2 regions of the Halomonas aestuarii genome follow, and region 2 is predicted to be linked to the other one. Evidence: predicted binding sites of a transcription regulator. Region 2 holds the regulator's gene; the other holds the start of a gene.
The links. The regulator sigma-54, encoded in region 2, starts transcription at its own class of promoters, with help from an activator protein. The targets are predictions, from matches to a motif close to TGGCACNNNNNTTGCTNT.
Positions count from the first base shown of each region.

Region 1: a site for sigma-54 is predicted at 2,228-2,245, ahead of BOX17_RS14430 (urease accessory protein UreD). Genes of this name have one in related genera too.

Region 1 covers NZ_CP018139.1:3,098,373-3,106,036, reverse strand. Annotated here, with positions in the region: gene ureC (urease subunit alpha) at 1-635, opposite strand, end outside; gene BOX17_RS14440 (urease subunit beta) at 632-964, opposite strand; gene BOX17_RS14435 (urease subunit gamma) at 975-1,277, opposite strand; gene BOX17_RS14430 (urease accessory protein UreD) at 1,303-2,187, opposite strand; gene urtE (urea ABC transporter ATP-binding subunit UrtE) at 2,441-3,139, opposite strand; gene urtD (urea ABC transporter ATP-binding protein UrtD) at 3,139-3,984, opposite strand; gene urtC (urea ABC transporter permease subunit UrtC) at 3,981-5,111, opposite strand; gene urtB (urea ABC transporter permease subunit UrtB) at 5,118-6,716, opposite strand; gene urtA (urea ABC transporter substrate-binding protein) at 6,834-7,664, opposite strand, start outside.
Region 2 covers NZ_CP018139.1:424,379-432,042, forward strand. Annotated here, with positions in the region: gene BOX17_RS01925 (KpsF/GutQ family sugar-phosphate isomerase) at 1-436, shown strand, start outside; gene BOX17_RS01930 (KdsC family phosphatase) at 479-1,036, shown strand; gene lptC (LPS export ABC transporter periplasmic protein LptC) at 1,040-1,624, shown strand; gene lptA (lipopolysaccharide transport periplasmic protein LptA) at 1,621-2,151, shown strand; gene lptB (LPS export ABC transporter ATP-binding protein) at 2,151-2,876, shown strand; gene BOX17_RS01950 (RNA polymerase factor sigma-54) at 3,019-4,443, shown strand; gene hpf (ribosome hibernation-promoting factor, HPF/YfiA family) at 4,614-4,922, shown strand; gene ptsN (PTS IIA-like nitrogen regulatory protein PtsN) at 4,930-5,415, shown strand; gene rapZ (RNase adapter RapZ) at 5,459-6,379, shown strand; gene BOX17_RS01970 (HPr family phosphocarrier protein) at 6,383-6,652, shown strand; gene pmbA (metalloprotease PmbA) at 6,682-7,664, opposite strand, start outside.

The DNA.
Region 1 (7,664 bases), 870 kb from region 2:
GCGCCGGCCTCGAGCTGGGCCTCCAGCGCCTCGGGCAGGCTGGCGTTGCCCTTGCCGAGCAGGCCGATGTTCATGGGCAGGTCGTCCACCGCCTGGAGCATCTTGCCGATATGCCACTCCCCGGGGGTGCAGGTGGTGGCGTTGGAGCCGGTGGCAGGCCCCGTGCCACCGCCCAGCATGGTGGTGATGCCGCTCATCAGCGCCTCCTCCACCAGCTGCGGGCAGATGAAGTGGATGTGGGCATCGAGGCCACCGGCCGTGAGGATCTTGCCCTCCCCCGCGATCACCTCGGTGCCGGGGCCGATGACGATCGTGACGTCCGGCTGGGTATCCGGGTTGCCGGCCTTGCCGATGGCGGCGATGCGACCCGCCTTGAGGCCCACGTCGGCCTTGACGATGCCCCACCAGTCGAGGATCAGCGCGTTGGTGATCACGGTGTCCATGACCGTGTCGTCGTGACGCTGGCTCTGCCCCATGCCGTCGCGGATCACCTTGCCGCCGCCGAACTTCACCTCGTCGCCGTAGTGGGCGGCATCCTGTTCCACCTCGATCCACAGGTCGGTGTCACCGAGGCGCACCCGGTCCCCCAGCGTGGGACCGTACATGTCGGCATAGGCCTGACGGCTGATCTTCATGACGATTCTCCCTGATCCGATGCATCGAGGTTGCCCATGACGTCGCCACGGAAGCCGAAGATGCGGCGCTCCCCGACGAAGGGGATCAGCGTCACCTCGCGCACCTGGCCGGGTTCGAAGCGGATCGCCGTGCCGGCGGCCACGTCCAGGCGGTAGCCCCGCGCGGCGTCGCGATCGAAGGTCAGGGCCGGGTTGGCCTCGGCGAAGTGATAGTGGGAACCGACCTGGATCGGCCGGTCACCGGTGTTGGCCACCTCGACGGTGATCCGATCGCGCCCCACACAGAGCTCGATCTCGCCGTCCTGCAGCTGGTACTGGCCTGGAATCATGGCGTGCTCCTCACACGATGGGCGTATGCACGGTGACCAGCTTGGTCCCGTCCGGGAAGGTGGCCTCGACCTGGACCTCGTCGACCATCTCGGCCACCCCTTCCATCACGTCGTCCCGGGTCAGGATCTCGCGACCGTAGCTCATGAGGTCCGCGACGCTGCGCCCGTCGCGGGCGCCCTCCAGGATCTCGAAGCTGATCAGCGCCACGGCCTCGGGATAGTTGAGCTTGAGGCCGCGATCGCGCCGCCGCTCGGCCAGCTGGGCGGCCGAGAAGAGCAGCAGCTTGTCCTTGTCTCTGGGGGTCAGTTCCATGGGGCATCTCCATCAAGAGAGGGGGTCAGGTCAACCAGATGCGGGGGACATGGGCGGGCTGGCCGAGCAGTCGCGGCCGCAGGATCTCCCAGGCCCGGTGACAAAGCCGCCAGGCCTCGTTGCGCTCCACGCCCAGGTAGCGCAGCAGCAGTACCCCGTGGCGCACCGTCACCGCCCATGACGGGCTCGAGGGCAGGCCCTCGCGCAGCGCCTCCACCGCGCCCGGCTCGTCCTCGAGGCCCACCGCCCAGAGCGTGGCCTGCACAGTGGCCCCCCCCTGCCCCCAGCGGCCGGCAAAGCGCGGATGGCGGGGGTCCAGGGGTTGGCGCTCGAGCCACAGGGGGCGGCCGTCGCGGGTCAGGTGGAAACGCTGCTCGATGCGTCCGCTGACAAAGGGCAGCGCACTGGCCGGTCGGCCCAGGGCCATCACCTCCCACCCCAGGCAGCGGGACGTCGCCGACAGGGCGATGGTGGTGCGCTGCTCGCCCCGGGAGCCGTCGAAGGCCAGGGTCTCCTGGGGCAGCCACTCGAGCACGCCCTCCTCGGCGACCTCGAGGTGCGTGGCCTGCTGCCAGGCGACGCCATGGCTGTCGGCCCGGTAGAGCTTGTTGGCGGCCGGGGTCGTCAGCAGGGCGTGGGCGCCCGCCTCGACCCGGGCGGTGATGGTCAGGGCGTCCCCGCTGACCAGGCCACCGGGCGGATGCAGCAGGTAGACGTGGCAGGCGCCCTCGCGGCCCTCGGGATGGAACGGCCGCTGTACCCGCAGTGGCCCGTGGTGGCGGGCGCGGGTCATGCGAGTCGCGCCGTCGCGGCGCTCGAAGGCCAGGTCCAGGGAGGCCGCCCAGTGGCGGTCGGCATCGAAGCGGTGCCCCGAGGCCGGCGCTGGCGAGAGTGTCGGGAAGGCCGTCATGGCAGTCCGCCCTGTCAGGAAAGTGGTCACTGCCCTGTCAGTGGCAAGGGGTGTACCAGAACGGTGAATTGCGGATTTAATTCATTATTTTCAGAAGGTTGAATCACTCTGGACGGCAGAGGCCCGGCGCGCCGAAGCACCGGGAAGGTGCAGGACAGGAGCATAAACGCACCGTGACAGGGAATCCCGGCGGGCAGGCGGTCCCTTCTGGTGCATGCCCGAGCCATGGCCCAGCCATGGCGGCAGGGTCCAGCTAGACCGTCAGGTGCTCGCGGATCAGGGCATCGGAGAGCTCGCCGATCTCGCCGCGGGCCCTGGGGCGGCCTCGATCCATGATCACGAAGCGATCGGCATACTTGCGGGCGAAGGGCAGCTTCTGTTCCACCAGCAGCACGCTGAGGCCATCCTCGCGGATCAGCCGGCGAATCACCTCGCCGATCTGGGCCACGATGTTGGGCTGGATGCCCTCCCCCGGCTCGTCGAGGATCAGCAGCCTCGGCTCGAGCACCAGGGCCCGCCCGATGGCCAACTGCTGCTGCTGTCCCCCCGAGAGGTCGCCGCCGCGGCGATGCTTCATCTCCTCGAGCACGGGGAAGAGCTCATAGACCCGCGAGGGAATCCGGGTCAGGCCGTCCTGGCGGGCGGCCAGGCCGGTACGCAGGTTCTCCTCCACGGTAAGCAGCGGGAAGATCTGGCGCCCCTGGGGCACATAGCCGATGCCCAGCCGGGAGCGCTCCTCCACGCGCCGGCGGGTCAGCTCGACCTCGTCGTCATAGAGGATGCTGCCGGAGGCCACCGCCACCTCGCCCATGATCGCCTTCATCAGGGTGGTCTTGCCCACCCCGTTGCGCCCCATCACGCAGGTGCACTGGCCGGTGGGCACCTCGAGGTCCAGGTCCCAGAGGGTGTGGCTCTCGCCGTAGTACTGGTTGAGCGACGCGACGGTCAGCATCAGGCGGCCTCCTCGTCGGGGTCGGCGCCGAGGTAGACCTCGACGACCTTCGGGTCGCGGGAGACCCGGTCCATGCTGCCCTCGGCCAGCACGCTGCCCTGGTGCAGCACCGTCACCGTGCGGGCGATGGAGCGCACGAAGCCCATGTCGTGCTCGACCACCACCACGGACTGCTTGCCCTTGCCGGCGAGGCCCGTGAGCAGCTCCGCGGTGCGCTCCATCTCCTGCTCGGTCATGCCGGCCACCGGCTCGTCGACCAGCAGCAGGCGGGGACGCTGCATCAGCAGCATGCCGATCTCCAGCCACTGCTTCTGGCCGTGGGAGAGGATGCCCGCCGGGCGATGGCGAAGCTCGGTGAGCCCGATGGTCGCGAGCACCTCCTCGATGCGATCGCGGATCTCGCCGGTCAGGCGCGCGGTGAGCGTGGGCAGGATACGCTTGTCGGCCGCCATGGCGAGCTCGAGGTTCTCGAACACCGTCAGGGCCTCGAACACCGTGGGCTTCTGGAACTTGCGCCCGATGCCGAGGCTGGCGATCTCCGGCTCGCTCTTGGCCAGCAGGTTGTGACGGCTGCCGAACCAGACCGAGCCGCAATCGGGGCGGGTCTTGCCGGTGATGATGTCCATCATGGTGGTCTTGCCGGCCCCGTTGGGGCCGATGATGCAGCGCAGCTCGCCGTCGTCGATGGTCAGGTTGAGGTCGTTGATCGCCTTGAAGCCGTCGAAGCTGACGCTGACGCCCTCCAGGTAGAGGATCGGGCCGTGGCGGACGTCCACCGGCGAGGCCGCCGGCACCAGGAAGTCGAAGACCCGGTCACGGTCGGCCAGGGAATTCAGGAAACTCATGCGGACACCTCCCTGGGCGCAGGGGATTCGGGGGATGACGGGGCACGGCGACGCAGGCGGTAGGCCAGCAGGCCGGCGATGCCTCGAGGCAGCAGCACCGTGACCAGCACGAACATGCCGCCCAGGGCGAACAGCCAGGCATCCGGCATCACCCCGGTGAACACCGTCTTGGCATAGTTGACGAGTATCGCGCCGATGACCGCGCCGTAGAGGGTCGCTCGCCCGCCCAGCGCCACCCAGAGCACGATCTCGATGGAGAAGATCGGCGAGAACTCGCTGGGGTTGATGATGCCCACCTGGGGCACGTAGAGCGCCCCGGCGACGCCGGCCAGCATGGCCGAGACCACGAAGACGAACAGCTGGAAGCGCTCGACCCGGTAGCCGAGAAAGCGGGTGCGCGCCTCGGCATCCCGGGTGGCCACGCAGACCCGGCCGAGCTTGCTGACGACGATGGCCCGGCACAGCACGTAGCCCACGGCCAGGGCCACCCCGGTGGCCAGGAACAGGCCCAGCCGGGTGGCGTCGCTGCGCAGGTCGAAGCCCAGCAGTTCCTTGAAGTCCGTCAGGCCGTTGTTGCCGCCGAAGCCCATCTCGTTGCGGAAGAAGGCCAGCATCAGGGCGAAGGTCAGGGCCTGGGTGATGATCGACAGGTAGACCCCGGTGACCCGCGACCGGAAGGCCAGGAAGCCGAACACCAGGGCCAGCAGCCCCGGCGCCAGCAGCACCATCAGGAAGGCGAACCAGGGCATGTCGAAGCCCAGCCAGTACCAGGGCAGTGCGTCCCAGTCGAGGAACACCATGAAGTCCGGCAGCAGCGGGTCGCCATAGACCCCGCGATCGCCGATCTGGCGCATCAGGTACATGCCCATGGCGTAGCCACCCAGGGCGAAAAAGGCCCCGTGCCCCAGGCTCAGGATCCCCAGGTAGCCCCACACCAGGTCCACGGCCACGGCCAGCAGCGCATAGCTCAGGTACTTGCCGAGCAGCGTCACGGTGTAGGTCGAGACATGCAGAGGATGCTCCGCCGGCAGGGCCAGGTTGAGCAGCGTCACCGCGGCCAGGGCGGCGAGCAGGACGCCCAGGAAGAGCTGCGTCGCACGTTCACGGAACGGTCTTGTGAGCCACATGGCAAATCAGCCCTCCGCCGCCCGGCCCTTCTGCGGAAAGAGTCCGCGGGGGCGCTTCTGGATGAACAGGATGATGAAGACGAGCACCAGGATCTTGGCCAGCACGGCACCGGCCCAGGGCTCGAGGACCTGGTTGATCACGCCCAGCGACAGCCCGGCCACCAGGGTGCCCCAGAGGTTCCCCACCCCGCCGAACACCACCACCATGAAGGAGTCGATGATGTAGTTCTGGCCGAGGTTGGGCCCGACGTTGGTCAACTGGGAGAGCGCCACGCCGGCGAGCCCCGCCACCCCCGACCCCAGGGCGAAGGTCATGATGTCCACCCGGGTCGCCCGGATGCCCATGGCGCGGGCCATGGCACGGTTCTGGGTCACCGCCCGCACCTCCAGGCCCAGCCGGGTGCGCCGCATCACCAGCATCAGGCCGGCGAAGACCAGCATCGCGAAGCCCAGCACGTAGAGGCGGTTCAAGGTCAGCGACAGGCCCTCGTTGATCATCAGCGAGCCGCTCATCCACTCCGGGGTGACCACGGTGCGGTTGAGCGGCGAGATGACGGTGCGCACCAGCTGCTGGAGGATCAGGCTGACGCCGAAGGTGGCCAGCAGGGTCTCCAGCGGTCGGCCCTTGAGGAACTGGATGACCCCGCGCTCGATGGCGATGCCGGCCAGCGCCGCCACCAGGAATCCGGCGGGAATCGCCAGCAGCAGCGCCAGGCCGGGCTGGCCGGGCAGCAGCTGCTGCATCGCCCAGGTGGTATAGGCGCCTAGCATCATCAGCTCGCCGTGGGCCATGTTGATGACCCCCATCACGCCGAAGGTGATGGCCAGGCCAATGGCCGCCAGCACCAGCACCGAGCCCAGCGACAGGCCGAAGTAGAGGGTCTCCAGGCCGCGGTTGAGCCTGAGCTTCTGGTCGATGCCGGCGAGCGCGGCCTCGGCAGCCTCGGCGAGCGCGGGATCGTCGCTTCGCGCCGCCGAGCTCAGGGCCGAGCGGACCTCGCCGTTGAGGCTGCCGGCCAGGACATCGACCGCCGCCACCTGGCCCTGCTCGAGGCGATGGATCGCCAGCCCCTGGGCGAGCAGGCGGGCGACCTCGGCATCCCCTTCGGCCTCGAGCAGGTCCTGCAGGGGCGCCACCATGGCCTCGTCGACCTGCCCCAGCAGGTCGCGGGCCGCCTCGCGGCGGGCCCCCACGTCATCCACCCGCAGGTCGAGCACGGCCAGGACACTCTGCAACTGGCCGCGCAGTGAATTGTTGATGCCGATGCGGTCGAGCTCGCGGCGCGACATCTCGCCGAGGTCCTCTCCGGTCAGGGCATCGACCACCGGCCAGTTGCGGCCCCGGTTCTCGAGCACCACGACGAAGCGCCCGCTCTCCTTGTGGCGCTGCAGCTTGCCGCCGAGCAGGGCCTCCAGCCAGTCGCGGCTGCGCGGGTCGCCGCTGTCGACGATGGCCTCGATGGCCCCGCCCATCTGGGCGTAGGAGGCCGCATCGAGGGACGCGAGCAGGGACTGGCCGTCGTCCTCCTGGGCCTGGGCGGTCAGCGGCAGGCAGGCCAGCAGGCAAAGGGCCAGCAGCCGCCTGAGACATGGGGGGATCTTCATGGACGTGTCCTGTGAATGATCGTCGAGTGGCGTGCCGATACCACCGGGCCGACGTGGGCCCGGTGGGTCTGTCAGCGGGATTCCGCGAGGAAGCCCTGGTGATGGTAGGACGACCTCTTACTGGGCCTCGCCGCCACCGCAGCTGCCCTTCACGACGTTGTAGTTGCCGCAGGACAGGGGTGCGCGCCAGTCGCTGATCAGGTCCTTGGAACCTTCCAGGTAGTCGGACCAGGCATCGCCGGCCACGGTGGAGGGGGTCTCCCAGACGATGGAGAACTGGCCGTTGTCCTGGATCTCGCCGATCAGCACCGGCTTGGTGATGTGGTGGTTGGGCATCATCGCGGCATAGCCACCGGTGAGGTTGGGGACGCTGACGCCGATGATGGCGTCCTTGACCTCGTCGACCTCGGTGGTACCGGCCTTGCGCACCGCCTCGGCCCACATGTTGAAACCGATGTAGTGGGCTTCCATGGGGTCGTTGGTCACCGCCATGTCGTCGCCGGTGTACTCGATCCAGGCGTCGATGAAGTCATAGTTGGTATCGGTGTCGACGCTCATGAAGTAGTTCCAGGCGGCGAGGTGCCCGACCAGCGGCGCGGTGTCGATGCCCGTGAGCTCCTGCTCGCCCACCGAGAAGGCCACCACCGGGATGTCGGCGGCGTCGATGCCCTGGTTGCCCAGTTCCCGATAGAAGGGCACGTTGGCGTCGCCGTTGATGGTGGAGACCACCGCGGTCTTCTTGCCCTCGCTGCCGAACGCCTTGATCTCGGAGACGATGTTCTGCCAGTCGGAATGACCGAAGGGCGTGTAGTTGATCATGATGTCCGCATCGCCCACGCCGTGACCCTTGAGGTAGGCCTCGAGGATCTTGTTGGTGGTGCGCGGGTAGACATAGTCGGTCCCGGCCAGCACCCAGCGCTCGACGCCCACCTCGTTCATCAGGTAGTT
Region 2 (7,664 bases):
GGCCGAAGAGTTCGCCCTCTCCCACCCCGGCGGCAGCCTGGGCAAGCGCCTGCTGCTGCGGGTCTCCGACCTGATGCACGAGGGCAGCCGGCTGCCCGCGGTGCCGCTGGGCAGCCCCCTGCGCGATGCCCTGCTGGAGATCACCCGACAGGGGCTGGGCTTCACCTGCGTGGTGGATGCCGATGGCCGCCTGGCCGGGGTCTACACCGATGGCGACCTGCGCCGCACCCTCGACCAGCACAGCGACCTCTCGGCGCTAAGCGTCGACGACGTCATGACCCGCCCCGGCAAGCGGATCGCCCCCGACACCCTGGCCGCCGAGGCCGTCCGCCTGATGGAGGACAGCCGCATCTCGGCCCTGGCCGTGGTCGACGCCGACGGCCGCCCGGTCGGCGCCCTGCACATGCACGACCTGCTCGCCAGCGGCGTCATCTGACGCCCTGATCGCCCACCTACGCCCCAGACTGCTGGAGACACCATGAGCCTTGAATCCCCCCTGCTCGACAGCCAACTCGTCGACCGCCTGCGCCACGTCCGCCTACTCGCCATGGACGTGGACGGGGTGCTGACCGACGGGCGCCTCTATTTCCAGGCCGATGGCATCGAGATCAAGGCCTTCCACACCCATGACGGCCATGGCATCAAGCTGGCCCAGCGCGCCGGCATCGTGGTGGCCCTGATCACCGGTCGCGATTCGCCGATGGTCAGCCAGCGCGCCGCCGCCCTGGGCGTCAAGCATGTCTTCCAGGGGGCCGAGAAGAAGCTCACCGTGCTGCGCGAGCTGTGCGGTCGCCTGGGGCTGGAGCTCGAGCAGGTCGCCTACTGCGGTGACGACATGCCCGACGTGGCGGCCATCCGGCGTGCCGGGGTCGGCATCAGCGTGCCCGGCGCGCCGTCCTACATCCGCCAGCATGCCGACTGGGTAACCGAGTCGGTGGGCGGCCACGGCGCCGTGCGCGAGATCTGCGACACCCTGCTCCAGGCCCAGGGGCACTGGGACGCCGTGCTCGACACCTACCTGCACGGCTCGACCTGATCCATGGCCCTGCCGCGCCCGGGCTTCCGCACCGGCCTGTTCCTTCTGCTGCTCGTCCTGGGCGGGGGACTGGCCCTGCTCGACCTGCAGGACGCGCCGCCCCCCGGCCCGGTTCCGGGAGACGCGTCGGGCGAGCCCGACTACTACCTGGAGGACGCCCGGCTGACCCGTTTCGACGCAAAGGGGCGGCCTCACCAGCGCCTCGACACCCCGCGGCTGACCCATACCCCCCATGACGACGTGACCCGCCTACAGCAACCGGACGGCACGCTGCTGGACGAGGAGGGACGGGTCTGGCTGGCCAGCGGCGACACCGGCACCCTGGGCGCGGGAGGCAACCCGCTGACCCTGTCCGGCGACGCGCGACTCCTCGCCCCCGCCGAGCGCTGGCAACTGGACACCGAGATCCTGCACTTCGATGCCGACAGCGGCCACGCCTGGAGCGAGACCCCGGCCGTGCTGCGCCAGCCGCCCCAGCGGATGCGCGGCGAGCGCTTCGACGCCTGGATCCATGACAACCGCGCCCGGCTGACCGACAATGTGCGCGGCTACCATCCGCCCGCGACCCACGAGGACCCCGAGTCATGACGCGACCTTCCCTCGCCCCCCTGCTGACCCTCGGCGTCATCGGCGTGCTGCTCGGCAGCGCCCCGGCCCTGGCCCTGGAGGGTGACGCCAGCGCCCCGATCGAGGTGGAAGCCAACCAGCTCGACCTCGATGACCGCGCCGGCACCGCCGTCTACACCGGCAACGTGGAGATCCGCCAGGGCAGCATGCAGCTGACCGGCGACCGGGTGGAGATCGTGCGCAACGACGAGGGCGAGCTCAGCCGCGCTACCGCCACCGGCGAACGTGCCTACATCGAGCAGAAGCCCGCCCCGGACGAGCCCCTGGTCCGCGGTTGGGGCCGCACCGTCGTCTACCACGTCGCCGATCGCCGCATCGAGCTGATCGACCGCGCCGAGCTGCACAAGGACGGCGACACCTTCGACGGGGGGTACCTCGAATACTTCCTCGACCGCCGCGTCGTCCAGGCCCGCTCCGAGGCCGAGGGCGTCCAGGAGCGCCAGCGCGTGCGGATGACCCTCGAGCCCGAACAGCAGGACGGCCAGTGATGAAGACCCTGAGCGCCCGGCACCTGGCCAAGAGCTACAAGCGTCGTCGCGTGGTGCAGGACATCAGCGTCTCCATCGAGCAGGGCCGGATCGTCGGCCTGCTCGGCCCCAACGGGGCCGGCAAGACCACCTCCTTCTACATGATCGTCGGCCTGGTTCGCGCCGATGCCGGCGAGGTGCACATCGACGACCTCGACCTCTCGACGGCCGCCATGCATGAACGGGCCCGGGCCGGCATCGGCTACCTGCCCCAAGAGGCCTCGATCTTCCGCAAGCTGTCGGTCGCCGACAACATCATGGCGATCCTCGAGACACGCCGCGACCTCGACCGCCAGGGCCGCCAGGCCCGGCTCGAGGAACTCCTCGAGGACTTCCACGTGACGCATATCCGCGACAACCTTGGCATGAGCCTCTCCGGGGGCGAACGGCGACGCGTGGAAATCGCCCGGGCGCTGGCGACCGAGCCCGCCTTCATCCTCCTCGACGAGCCCTTCGCCGGCGTCGACCCCATCTCGGTGGGCGAGATCAAGGGCATCATCCGCCAGCTCAAGGCCCGCGACATCGGCGTGCTGATCACCGACCACAATGTCCGCGACACCCTGGACATCTGCGATACCGCCTACATCGTGGGCGACGGCCGGATCATCGCCGAGGGCAATGCCGAGGCGATCCTGTCCAACCAGCGCGTGCGGGAGGTCTACCTGGGCGAGGACTTCCGCCTCTGATTGCAATCACCTGATATACCTGTCGTTATATCCCGACGGCATGAAGATTGCGGATGGCACGATTGTTGCAAATTATCAGGTTGCAACCCCCTCGGGCAGGGGCTAGGGTAGGGGTTTTCGGCACGCCGGGGGAACTCCTCTCATGGCCATGAAGGCTTCCCTGCAGCTTCGCGTCGGCACCCAGCTGACCATGACGCCCCAGCTGCAGCAGGCCATCGCCCTGCTGCAGCTCTCGACCCTGGACCTTCGCCAGGAGATCCAGCAGGCGCTGGAGTCCAACCCCCTGCTGGACGTCGAGGACGAGTTCGGCGAACAGGCGGTGAGCGAGACGCCCGACGACGACTGGGCCAGCGAGATCCCCGAGGAACTCACCACCGATAGCGACTGGTCCGACACCTACCAGGACCTCGGCACCGCCCCCGCCGGCGGCAGCGGCGAGGGCCCCGACTTCGAACGCCAGGCGTCGGGCCAGAGCCTGCAGGGCCACCTGGCCTGGCAGCTGGCCATGACCGACCTCGACGAGCGCCAGATGCGCATCGCCGAGAGCCTGATCGACAGCATCAACGGCGACGGCTATCTCACCCAGCCCCTGGAAGAGATCCGGGACGGCTTGAGGACCCAAGGCCTCGCGGGCCTGAGGAGCCGGGAAGTCGAGCAGGTGCTCCTGCGCCTCCAGCAGTTCGAGCCCACCGGCGTCTTCGCCCGGGACCTGCGCGAGTGCCTGCTGCTGCAGCTGGCCACCCTGCCCGATGACACGCCCCTGCTGCCCCAGGCCCGCCGCCTGGTTCGCCAGTTCCTCGAGGCGCTCGCGGGCGACGACCGCCGCCTGCTCAAGCGCCGGCTCGGCCTCGACGACGCGGCCCTCGACACGGTGATCGACCTGGTGCGCTCGCTGGATCCTCGCCCCGGCAGCGCCTTCACCGAGAGCGACAGCGACTACGTGATCCCCGACCTCGTCGCGCGTCATACCCGCGAGGGGTGGCAGGTGGAACTCAATCCCGAGGCCATGCCGCGCCTGCGCATCCAGCCCGACTACGCCGCCCTGATCCGACGCGCCGACAAGAGCGACGACAACCAGTTCCTCAAGGACCACCTGCAGGAAGCGCGCTGGCTGATGAAGAGCCTCTCCAGCCGCAACGACACGCTGCTGCGGGTGGGCCGCGAGATCATGGTGCGACAGATCGACTTCCTGGAGCATGGCGAGGAGGCCATGAAGCCGCTGATCCTGGCCGATATCGCCCAGGTCGTGGAGATGCATGAATCGACGATCTCGCGGGTCACCACCCAGAAGTTCATCCATACCCCGCGCGGCATGTTCGAGCTCAAGTACTTCTTCTCCAGCCAGGTGGGGGGCGGCAACGGCGAGGGCGACGCCCACTCCAGCACCGCCATCCGCGCCCGGATCCGCAAGCTGATCCAGGACGAGCCCCCGCGCAAGCCGCTTTCCGACAGCCGGCTGGTCGCGCTGCTCGAGGAAGCCGGCATCAGCGTCGCGCGCCGCACGGTGGCGAAATATCGCGAGGCGATGGGCATCCCCTCCTCCAGCGAGCGCAAGCGGTTGCGTTGAACGATCCCCCGCGACGCCCTCAAGCGCCCTCCTGCCGCCTATTGACCCGAACGCAAGCGATTGAAATGACGCCGTTCACGGGGAGCTCCAATCCCCCGGGGCGAAGGGGTATGCAGGACGGCAAAAAGGGTTACAATCGAGCCACACCCCGCAAGAGCAAGGAGCGTGTCATGCAAGTCAACATCACCGGCCATCATGTGGAACTGACCGACGCACTGCGTGACTATGTGCAGGAAAAACTGACCCGCGTCGAGCGTCACTACGACAACATCACCAATGTGCAGGTCACCCTCTCCGTGGAGAAGGAACGCCAGCAGGCCGCCTGCACCCTGCATGCCGCCGGTGCTGACCTCCATGCCGAAGCCATGGAGAGTGACATGTATGCCGCCATCGATGCCCTGGCCGACAAGCTCGACCGTCAGCTGGTGAAGCACAAGGAAAAGGCACAGGCCCGCGCCCAGGGCGCCGGCGCTCGCTGATCCCGTCATGACACTGGACGCCATCCTGCCCCCCGAGCGCACCCTCTTCGATGTGCCGGGGGGAAGCAAGAAGCGGGTGCTGGAGTTCTTCAGCACCTTCATCGCCCAAAACACGCCCAGCCTCGACAGCCAGGAGGTCTTCAGCCGACTGATCGGCCGGGAGCGGCTGGGCAGCACCGGCATCGGCAACGGGGTCGCCATTCCCCATGCCCGGAACCCGCACTGCAAGGCCCCCATCGCTGGCTTCCTCAAGCTGGCTGAGCCGGTGGACTTCGATGCCATCGACGGGGAACCGGTGGACCTGGTCTTCGTGCTGCTGGTCCCCGAGGAGGCCGACGAGGCCCACCTCGCCCTGCTCGGCCAGGTCGCCGGCGTGATGAACGACGCCGATACCCGGGCCCGGCTGCGGCACAGCTCAAGCCAGCGCGAGCTCCATGAGCACCTCATGGAGGCGATCCGACAACAGGCCCCGACCGGCAGCCAGGGAGGCTGAGCCCTCCCTGCCCCCCGGCCCGTCCCCCAGCCAGGAGACCCGCATGCAGCTCGTGATCATCAGTGGCCGGTCGGGTTCCGGCAAGTCGATCGCGCTGCAGGCGCTGGAGGACCTCGGCTACTACGCCATCGACAACCTGCCGGCGATGCTGCTGGGCTCGCTGGTGGACGAGCTACAGGATGACCGCACGGTGCGCTCCTCGATGGCCGTCAGCATCGATGCCCGCAACCTGCCGGAGGCCCTGAAACGCTTTCCGCAACTCCTGCACGATCTGCGCGCACGCAACGTGGACTGCCAGGTGGTCTACCTGACCACTGATGCCCGGATCCTGCTGGAGCGCTACTCCCACACCCGCCGCCGTCACCCGCTCACCCGCGGCAGCGACATGACCCTGGCCGAGGCCATCGACTCCGAGGAGCAGGCGCTCTCGGAGATTCGCGATCTCGCCGACCTGGTCATCGACACCACGCGGCTCTCGGTGCACGAGCTCCGGGGGCGCATCACCGACCAGGTGGCGGGCCATCGGGCGGAGCAGATGACCCTGACCGTGGAGTCCTTCGGCTTCAAGCGCGGGGTGCCCCTGGACGCGGACATCGTCTTCGACGCCCGCTGCCTGCCCAACCCCTACTGGGATCCGGCCCTGCGCGACGCCACGGGGCGGGATGCCAGCATCATCGCCTTCCTCGACAGCTACCCGGTCGTCACCGAGATGCATGACGACATCCTCGCCTGGGTGGAACGCTGGCTGCCCCGCTACCAGGCCAGCCAGCGCAGCTACCTCACCGTGGCCATCGGCTGCACCGGGGGACAGCATCGCTCGGTCTACCTGGCCGAGCGACTGGCCGACCACCTGGCGAAGCGGCATGCCGGCATCCGGCTGCGCCACCGCGAGCTGGGGATGCAGGTCAACCTCCCCGCCGAGGACGAGACGGACGGCAACGACCCGCTACAGGAAGGAACCTGACGCGTGCCGAAACGCAAGCTGACCCTGACCAACCGGCGTGGCCTGCACGCCCGGGCCGCCACCAAGCTGGTGCAGTGCTGCCGGCCCTTCGATGCGCGGGTCACCGTGCACCGGGGGAGCCAGGAGGCCGATGCCGGCAACATCATGTCGCTGCTGATCCTCGCCGCGCCCTGCGGCACCGAGCTCGAGGTCTACACCGAGGGCGAGGACGCCGAGGCGGCCCTCGAGGCCATCACCGCGCTCTTCGAGGCCCGCTTCGACGAGGATGCCTGAGCCCGGGCCCGCTGCGGGCCCGGGGCCGGTCAGCCGCCGGCCACCATCATCTCGTCGACCAGCCAGCTGCCGGTATGGATGCTGCCGCGGGTATCGGTATCGTCCCCCACGCCCACTAGCCCCTGGAACATCGTCTCGAGGTTGCCGGCGATGGTGAACTCCTCCACCGGATGCTGGATCCGTCCGTTCTCGACCCAGAAGCCGGCCGCCCCGCGCGAGTAGTCTCCCGTCACACCGTTGACGCCCTGCCCCATCAGTTCGGTGACCAGCACGCCGCGCTCCATGCGCGCCAGCAGGTCCTCGCGGCTCTGAAGCGGCGCTGTGATGCGCAGGTTGCGGGCCCCGCCGGCATTGCCGGTAGTGGTCAGGCCGAGGCGCCGAGCGCTGTAGGCCGAGAGCATGTAGCTCTCCAGGCGACCGTCCCGGATGAAGACGTTGTCGCGGGTCTGCACGCCGTCGTTGTCGAAGGGCGAACTCGCCATGGCCCCGACCTCCATGGGGCGTTCGCCGAGGCTGAACCACTCGGGGAAGAGCGCATCGCCCAGGCGATCACAGAGGAAGGAGGCCTCGCGGAACAGCGCCCCGCCGGCGATGGCGCTCATCAGGTGGCCGACCAGGCCGCTGGCCAGGGTCGGGTCGAAGAGCACGGGCATACGCCCGGTGGCCGGGCGGCGGGCGCCGAGGCGACGCAGGGTGCGCCGGGCGGCGCTCTCGCCTACCGCCTCGGCGGCAACCAGGTCGCGGGGGTCGCGGGCGCTGGTGTAGTCATAGTCGCGCTGCATGCCGTTCTCGTCCTCGGCGATCAACATGCAGGAGAGCGAGTGACGGCTGCCGCGCTGGCTGCCCAGGAAACCGTGGCTGTTGCCGTAGACGCGCACCCCCTCGCCGCTGGAGAGGCTGGCCCCGTCGGAGCTCTTGATGCCCGCCATGCCGCGCCCGGCCGACTCGCACCGCAGGGCGAGCTCGGTGGCCTCGTCGATGGAGAGCGGCCAGGGGTGGTGCACATCGAGGT